2 regions of the Photorhabdus viridis genome follow, and region 2 is predicted to be linked to the other one. Evidence: predicted binding sites of a transcription regulator. Region 2 holds the regulator's gene; the other holds the start of a gene.
The links. The regulator PurR, encoded in region 2, represses purine synthesis genes. The targets are predictions, from matches to a motif close to CANGCAAACGTTTGCNTG.
Positions count from the first base shown of each region.

Region 1: guaB (IMP dehydrogenase) is a predicted target of PurR. The motif match lies at 2,855-2,872, and genes of this name have one in related genera.

Region 1 covers NZ_JBEJZY010000015.1:52,103-56,544, forward strand. The annotation lists gene guaA (glutamine-hydrolyzing GMP synthase) at 1-1,245, opposite strand, end outside; gene guaB (IMP dehydrogenase) at 1,325-2,791, opposite strand; gene xseA (exodeoxyribonuclease VII large subunit) at 2,964-4,337, shown strand; gene ABR397_RS08295 (TonB-dependent receptor domain-containing protein) at 4,368-4,442, opposite strand, start outside.
Region 2 covers NZ_JBEJZY010000027.1:55,841-60,282, forward strand. The annotation lists gene rnt (ribonuclease T) at 1-317, shown strand, start outside; gene ABR397_RS13210 (Grx4 family monothiol glutaredoxin) at 420-767, opposite strand; gene purR (HTH-type transcriptional repressor PurR) at 1,254-2,279, shown strand; gene punR (DNA-binding transcriptional activator PunR) at 2,286-3,194, opposite strand; gene punC (purine nucleoside transporter PunC) at 3,342-4,442, shown strand, end outside.

The DNA.
Region 1 (4,442 bases), on a different contig from region 2:
TTCACCCAAGACACGAACACCCAGTCCAGGACCTGGGAATGGATGGCGATTCAGCATGTCATAAGGTAATCCCAGCTCCAGGCCAATCTTGCGAACTTCATCTTTGAACAACTCTTTCAGCGGTTCCACCAGACCCAGTTTCATCTCTTCCGGCAAACCACCTACGTTATGGTGAGATTTGATGACGTGTGCTTTACCTGTCGCAGAGGCAGCTGATTCAATAACATCCGGGTAAATAGTGCCTTGCGCCAACCATTTAACCTGAGTCTGTTTACTTGCCTCTTGATCAAACACTTCAATAAACACACGGCCAATGGTTTTGCGTTTTTCTTCCGGATCATTGATGCCAGACAATGCAGTAAGGAAGCGATCTTCTGCGGGAACATGGACGATATTCAGCCCAAATTTACCAGCAAACATTTCCATTACCTGATCGGCTTCATTCAAACGCAGTAAACCGTTATCGACAAATACACAGGTCAGGCGTTTGCCAATTGCGCGATGCAGTAATAACGCAGTGACAGAGGAATCAACACCACCGGACAACCCCAAAATAACGTGATCGTCACCAATCTGTTCACGCAGACTTACAACCGCATCTTCAATAATCGAAGCAGGAGTCCACAAAGCTGCACATTGGCAAATATCCAATACAAAACGTTCCAGTATGCGTTGCCCTTGATGGGTATGGGTGACCTCCGGATGGAACTGTACACCATAAAAACGTTTTTCTTCATTCGCTATAATGGCAAACGGGCAGGTATCAGTGCTGGCAATGGTGATAAAATCCTCAGGGATTGCAGTGACTTTATCACCATGACTCATCCATACATCCAGTAACGGTTTACCCTGCTCATTCAACGAATCCTGGATACCACGAAGCAATGCACTTTCCGCTTTAATTTCAACCTGAGCATAACCAAATTCACGTTCAGTAGAACTTTCTACCTTGCCACCGCGTTGCATCGACATAGTTTGCATGCCATAGCAGACACCCAGTACAGGAATATCGGCGTTAAAAACATATTCAGGCGCACGTGGACTTTCCTGCTCTGTAGTACTCTCCGGTCCACCGGAAAGAATAATACCGCTTGGGTTGAATTCACGGATTTGTTCTTCCGTTACATCCCATGCCCAAAGTTCACAGTAAACCCCGATTTCACGGATACGGCGAGCAATCAACTGAGTATATTGCGAACCAAAATCAAGGATAAGAATACGGTGCTGATGGATATTTATTGTCATGTGCGGCGAATTCCAAAAAACAAGTAAATAAGAAATAAAGAAGTTAGGTGGCTCCTACAGGAGCCACAATAAATATGAATTACAGACCTAACCGGTAGTTTGGAGACTCTTTGGTAATGGTTACATCGTGAACGTGGCTTTCCTGAATACCCGCACCACTAATACGAACAAATTCAGCTTTGGTTCTCAATTCATCAATAGTTGCGCAGCCAGTCAGCCCCATACAGGAACGCAGGCCTCCCATTTGCTGATGGATAATATTTTTCAGCAATCCCTTATAGGCAACTCGGCCTTCAATGCCTTCCGGTACCAGTTTATCTGCGGCATTGTCAGTTTGGAAATAGCGATCGGAAGAACCTTTAGACATCGCGCCCAGAGAACCCATTCCACGATAAGATTTAAATGAACGCCCTTGGAACAGTTCAATTTCTCCTGGGGATTCTTCCGTTCCTGCCAACATGGAACCGACCATGACACAGGAAGCCCCTGCGGCAATTGCTTTAGCGATATCACCGGAGAAACGAATACCACCATCCGCAATAATCGGGATCCCTGTGCCTTCCAGCGCCTCAACCGCATCAGAAATAGCGGTAATTTGCGGCACACCGACACCTGTCACAATACGGGTAGTACAGATAGAACCAGGACCAATACCGACTTTAACCGCATTGACACCAGCTTCTACCAACGCTTTTGCACCTTCTCCCGTCGCCACGTTACCGCCAATAATCTGTAGATTCGGATATTTAGCGCGGGTTTCACGAATACGCTGCAATACACCTTCAGAATGACCGTGTGATGAATCAATCAGCAGAACATCAATACCGGCGGCAACCAACGCATCAACGCGTTCTTCATTACCAGCACCTGCGCCAACCGCGGCCCCAACGCGTAAACGTCCATGCCCATCCTTACAGGCATTAGGTTTACGTTCCGCTTTCTGAAAATCCTTAACCGTGATCATGCCAAGCAGATGAAAGTCTTCATCAACCACCAGCGCTTTTTCAACCCGTTTTTCGTGCATTTTCTGCAACACAACATCACGGGCTTCGCCTTCTTTTACCGTTACCAGACGCTCTTTAGGCGTCATTACCGCAGTAACCGGCTGATCCAGATCGGTAACGAAACGTACGTCACGACCCGTAATAATACCAACCAACTCATTTCCTTCGGTCACAACAGGATAGCCAGCAAAACCATTACGCTCTGTCAGTGCCTGAACTTCACGCAGCGTGGTTTTAGGGGCCACCGTGACGGGATTTGTCACAACACCGCTCTCATGTTTTTTCACCCGGCTAACTTCTTCCGCCTGGCGCTCAATAGACATATTTTTATGAATAAAACCAATTCCGCCTTCCTGAGCCAGCGCGATAGCCAGGCCGGATTCAGTCACGGTATCCATAGCCGCAGACAGCATAGGAACATTCAGACGAATAGTGGAAGTCAGTCGAGTAGACAGATCAGCAGTGTTAGGCAGAACAGAAGAGTGGGCAGGAATTAACAAAACATCATCAAAGGTTAAAGCTTCTTTTTTAATTCGTAACATAAGCAATATCTCACCAGGCTGCGGGCAATTTAAGGGATAAAATATTGCCGCGGCATTATACAGAACGTAATCGGTTGCCTCCAGCATTTTGTGAAAAAATTTCTTGCTTACTTTATAACGAACGTTAGTATCGGTGAATTAAGCCCTTGTTTTGGAATTTGATCTGGCTCAAATGTCACTACCTTCTAATACTGGAATTTTTTCTATCAGCCGCCTCAATCAGACGGTCCGTCAACTGCTCGAAATGGAAATGGGCAGAATTTGGGTGAGTGCTGAAATATCGAATTTTTCTCAACCCTCCTCCGGCCACTGGTATTTCACACTGAAAGATGAACGCGCTCAGGTGCGGGCCGCAATGTTTCGCAGTAGTAATCAACGGGCGACATTCAAACCACAAAACGGTCAGCAGGTTTTAGTTCGCGCGGCAATTACGCTTTATGAACCCAGGGGGGACTATCAGCTTATTGTTGAAAGTATGCAACCCGCCGGTGATGGGCTGTTACAGCAACAGTTTGAATTATTGAAACAGAAACTCAATGACGAAGGATTATTTGATCAGAGTCATAAGAAACCCCTTCCCTCTCCTGCTCAACAGCTTGGGGTGATTACATCAGCCAGTGGCGCCGCCCTGCATGATATGCTGAATATTTTGCAACGCCGTGATCCATCATTGCCAATCGTCATTTATCCAACAGCCGTTCAAGGAACCGAAGCGCCGCTACAGATTATTCAGGCAATTGAATTAGCTAATGCAAGGCAAGAATGTGATGTATTGATCGTCGGCCGCGGTGGTGGCTCGTTGGAAGATTTATGGAGTTTCAATGATGAACGCGTCGCCAGAGCGATTTTTCACAGTGATATTCCGATAGTCAGTGCAGTCGGCCATGAAACGGATGTTACCATTGCTGATTTCGTGGCAGATTTGCGGGCCCCGACACCATCAGCAGCCGCTGAATTAGTCAGCCGTAATCAGCTCGAATTGTTACGTCAAATCCAGTCGCAACAGCAGCGATTGGAAATGGCAATGGATTACTTTTTTGCCCAAAAACAACAGATTTTTAGCCTGTTATCTCATCGTTTACAACAACAGCACCCTCATTTACGGCTAGCTCGTCAGCAAAACTTACTGGTCAGTTTACGCCAGCGACTCACTGACAGCTTGCAACGACATCTGCGACAAAGCGATCTGGCTTATGAGAAATTGCAACAACGGCTCTGGTATTCAAAACCCAGTCAGCAGATCCGCCAGTATAGCCAACAGATTCAGCAACAAGATTTTCGGCTAAAACAAGCGATCGAACGACAAATCAGCCGTTCCAGAGAAAAATTTGCTGTTTCCTGCTCACGAATGGAAGCCGTCAGCCCACTGGCAACACTGGCCCGTGGTTACAGCATCAGCGAAGTCCCTGATGGAAAATTACTGAAACAAACCAAACAAGTGCACGTTGGTGATACTCTGAAAACCCGGTTACAAGATGGCTGGATTGAGAGTGAAGTGATTAAAATTAAGAAAGAACGTAAAAAACGACCAGCGAGTCAGAAATAGTGGCATTCCTTGCCACTTATTTTTCCTATATTAAAAACGGATTTCTGCGCCTGCAATATAAGTACGCCCTCTGGCTGTTTGCATAGACGAAGTTTGTTCAATCAT
Region 2 (4,442 bases):
TTGCGCACAATGCTAACTTTGATCATAGTTTTGTTATGGCTGCCGCAGAACGCGCCAGACTGAAACGGAATCCATTTCATCCATTTGCGACTTTTGATACGGCTGCTTTAGGTGGCCTGGTATTAGGACAAACGATTTTAGCAAAAGCCTGCGCCACTGCCGGGATCCCATTCGACAATAATCAAGCTCACAGCGCCTTATATGATACTGAGCGTACCGCTGAATTATTCTGTAAAATGGTTAACCGCTGGAAACAACTCGGCGGCTGGCCCTTAGCGACAACAGAAGAAGAAAAAACCGGAGAGACTTATAGCTAACTATAAGATTAATATAATCAAATTTAAATTTAAGCAATAACAAAAACCCCCATATATCAACATATGGGGAGATAACATAATAGCCTGTCGCTAATTTAAAAATTATTCTGTCGCGTTTTCATCCTGAGAGCGATATTTATCAGCAGTTTCTTTAATTAATGTTTGTAGCTCACCACGTTGATACATTTCAATAATAATATCGGATCCACCTATCAACTCACCCTCGACCCAAAGCTGAGGAAAAGTTGGCCAGTTAGCATATTTAGGCAATTCTGCACGAATATCTGGATTTTGCAAAATATCTACATAAGCAAAACGTTCACCACATGCAGATAAAGCCTGAACAGCCTGGGCAGAAAATCCACAATTTGGTAATTTAGGAGAGCCTTTCATATACAGCAGAATCGGGTTCTCTTTAATTTGGCGCTCAATCTTCTCAATAGTCGTCATTTTTATTTCCTTTAAACCAACAGTATGTTGATAACCAACATCGTCACAATATTGGCGGAGAATACCATTTTCTCTCACCAATATGCATCCTGATATTTTCTTATCCTGGCGCGTATGGCCTTTATCAGGCAAAGATCAAGCAAACAGCAGCAAAAATGGCAATCATCGCCAACGTGCTCACCGCAGTAAATAAGCCAAGCTTCAAATCGGTATTCATCGATGCCCCCTCAGAATAGACGTCTATAACCACAAATACCATTCATTTAATATGGTTAATTATCCTTACATTTAAGGAAAAAAAATAAAATAGCGATTACCCTGTATTTTATAACATTGATTATTGCTTTCACTTTTGAGCCAGATCAGACAAAATTCAGGATTTATCGCTAAATTATTGCCAGCAGACACCCTAATGTATAAAGATGCTGGTAAATAATTAACAAAGAGTTTTAAATTTAGACCAAAAGGTCAGGAGTATTTCATCTCATGGCAACGATCAAAGATGTGGCTAAGCACGCTGGCGTTTCAACCACTACTGTATCCCATGTTATTAATAAAACCCGTTTCGTCGCCGAAGATACCAAGGCCGCCGTTTGGGCTGCTATCAAAGAACTGAGTTATTCACCCAGTGCTGTTGCCCGCAGTCTGAAAGTTAACCATACAAAATCGATCGGATTACTGGCAACGTCCAGCGAAGCTCCCTATTTTGCTGAAATCATTGAAGCCGTTGAGAACAGTTGTTATAGCAAAGGCTATACGCTGATTTTGTGTAACTCACACAATAACATTGATAAACAGAAAGCCTATCTGGCCATGCTGGCACAAAAACGGGTGGATGGCTTGCTGGTGATGTGTTCAGAGTACCCGGAACAATTGCTGGGAATGTTAGAAGATTATCGCAATATCCCAATGGTCGTCATGGATTGGGGGCAAGCCAGAAGTGATTTCACTGATACGATTATTGATAACGCATTCCACGGCGGTTATCTGGCTGGCCGCTATCTTATTGAACGTGGTCATCGTGATATTGGTGCGATCCCCGGCCCTCTGGCACGAAATACCGGTGGCGGCCGCCATCAGGGATTCTTGAAAGCCTTAAAAGAAGCCAGTATTCCAATCAGAGAAGAGTGGATTGTTCAAGGGGATTTTGAACCTGAATCGGGCTACAAAGCCATGCATCAAATTCTGAATCAAAAACAGCGTCCGACCGCAGTTTTCTGTGGTGGCGATGTTATGGCAATGGGGGCTATTTGTGCTGCTGATGAACTAGGATTACGCGTCCCACAGGATATTTCTGTGATCGGTTACGACAATATACGCAACGCCCGCTATTTATCTCCGGCATTGACGACTATCCATCAGCCAAAAGAACGTCTGGGACAAATGGCATTTTCTATGTTACTGGACAGAATAGTCAGTAAACGTGAAGATGCACAAACTATTGAAGTACATCCACGTTTGGTTGAACGGCGCTCTGTCACAGATGGCCCATTTATCGACTATCGCCGTTAATCCTCCCTATTCATCCTGAAGCCATTCAGCATTAAGAGTTTCACTATCGCCGAGATAGCCAAGAAGCCAACTTAATGCCGGAGAATGGCTGTTTTGCACCCATGTCAAACAACACGGGCTATCTGGCAAAGGCTGCTCTAATTCTAATGCTTCCAGTTTTTTCTGTCGGATCAGCGGCATTGCCCTATGCTTGGGTACCATCCCCACACACAAACCCTCATTCAGACAAGCCAGACCAGATTCCCAATCAGGTACCACTAGCCTGCGCTGATTATCCAGAGTCCAGGTGTCTCGCTTCGGTAAATTGCGGGATGTATCCTCAAGACACAAGCTAGGATAAGGCCGCATTTGATCATCAGACAATGGACCGTTCAACTGAGCCAAAGCATGGCCCGTACTGACGATACACAGCCAGGGCATAAATCCCATATCCCGGAAACTGTACCTTTCCCCTACCGGCGCTACTCGGGTGGCGCCAATTGCAACATCAACCCGGCCATCCACCAGCGCGTCCCATACACCATTGAATACTTCCTGATGAATAAACAGCTCTATATCAGGAAAATGGTGATAAAAATCAAGAATAAGCCGACGACTGCGTTCTGGTTTAACAACCCGGTCAATAGCAATACTAAGCTGTCCTCTCCAGCCATTTGCAACCTGTTGGCACTGATGACGAGTGTCAATCATTTTTTTGATAACAGCGCGAGCTTCTTTGATAAAAATAGCGCCTGATTCAGTTAATTCCACATCCCGATGACGACGTTCAAACAATGGGACCGCAAGCCACTCTTCCAGTTGCCTTACGGTATAACTGATTGCAGAAGGGACACGGTGCAATTCCGTTGCAGCAGCGCTAAAACTTCCCGTTCTGGCAACAGCATCCACAACTTCAAGTGAATATTCTGACCACATAATTTTACCTTTCAATTTTTTTCATAGCATTATCCAAATATTACCGTTTCACAAGTAAAAATCACGGCATATAGAATATGTGCAAATATTCTTATCTACCTATCACAGCAAGTTATTTCAATCATGATATCCAAAGAGAGTAATCAAATGAAAAACTCAAGTCAGTTCATGTTCTACCTTGCAGGCTTGAGTATGCTGGGTTACCTAGCTATTGATATGTATCTACCGGCATTCGGCTCTATGCAACAAGAATTGGGCACATCGACGAGAGCAATCAGCGCCAGCCTGAGCGTCTTTCTTGCAGGTTTTGCCTTTGCTCAACTTTTGTGGGGGCCTCTTTCCGATCGCTTTGGAAGAAAGCCTATTATCATCATCGGGTTATCAACGTTTTCCGTTGGCTGTCTGGGTATGCTTTGGATAACAGACGCCACGCAACTTTTAGTTTTGCGTTTTATCCAAGCCATCGGTGTTTGTTCAGCCGCTGTTTCATGGCAAGCATTAGTTATTGATCGTTATGACGCCAACCATACTAAACGCGTTTTTGCCACGATCATGCCCCTGGTCGCACTTTCCCCTGCCCTGGCGCCTTTGATGGGCGCCTGGCTGTTACAACATGGCGGTTGGCGCATCATTTTTTTGGTATTACTGGCAATTACATTATTACTGCTGTTGCCTACTTTATTCCTGCAAGAAAACCGCAAAAAAAAGCGTGAGACTGAAACGCAGAAAAGCGATGTATCTTTCTTTACGTTATTAAAATCACCGGTATTCAGTGGCAACGTCCTGATATTTGCATCATGCAGCGCTGGTTTTTTTGCCTGGCTAACAGGCTCACCTTTTATTCTCGGTAATATGGGCTATAGCCCAAAGGACATCGGTCTGAGTTATGTGCCACAAACATTAGCCTTTATGGCCGGTGGTTATGGATGCCGCAGTATCTTGACCAAAATAAAAAGTGAAATTGTTTTCCCTTATCTGTTGGTTGGCTATGCTGTCAGCATGATTGTGCTGTATTTAATCGCAAAATTCAGCGAACCAACCATGTTGACGATTCTGGTCCCTTTCTGCTTTATGGCCGCTATGAATGGTGCTTCATATCCAATTGCAGTCGCTAATGCTTTATCCGCTTACCCACAAGACAGTGGAAAAGCAGCCGCATTGCAAAACACGCTCCAATTAGGGCTCTGTTTTATTGCCAGCCTGATTGTTTCAGCATTTGTCAACAATCCACTTATATCAACAACCACC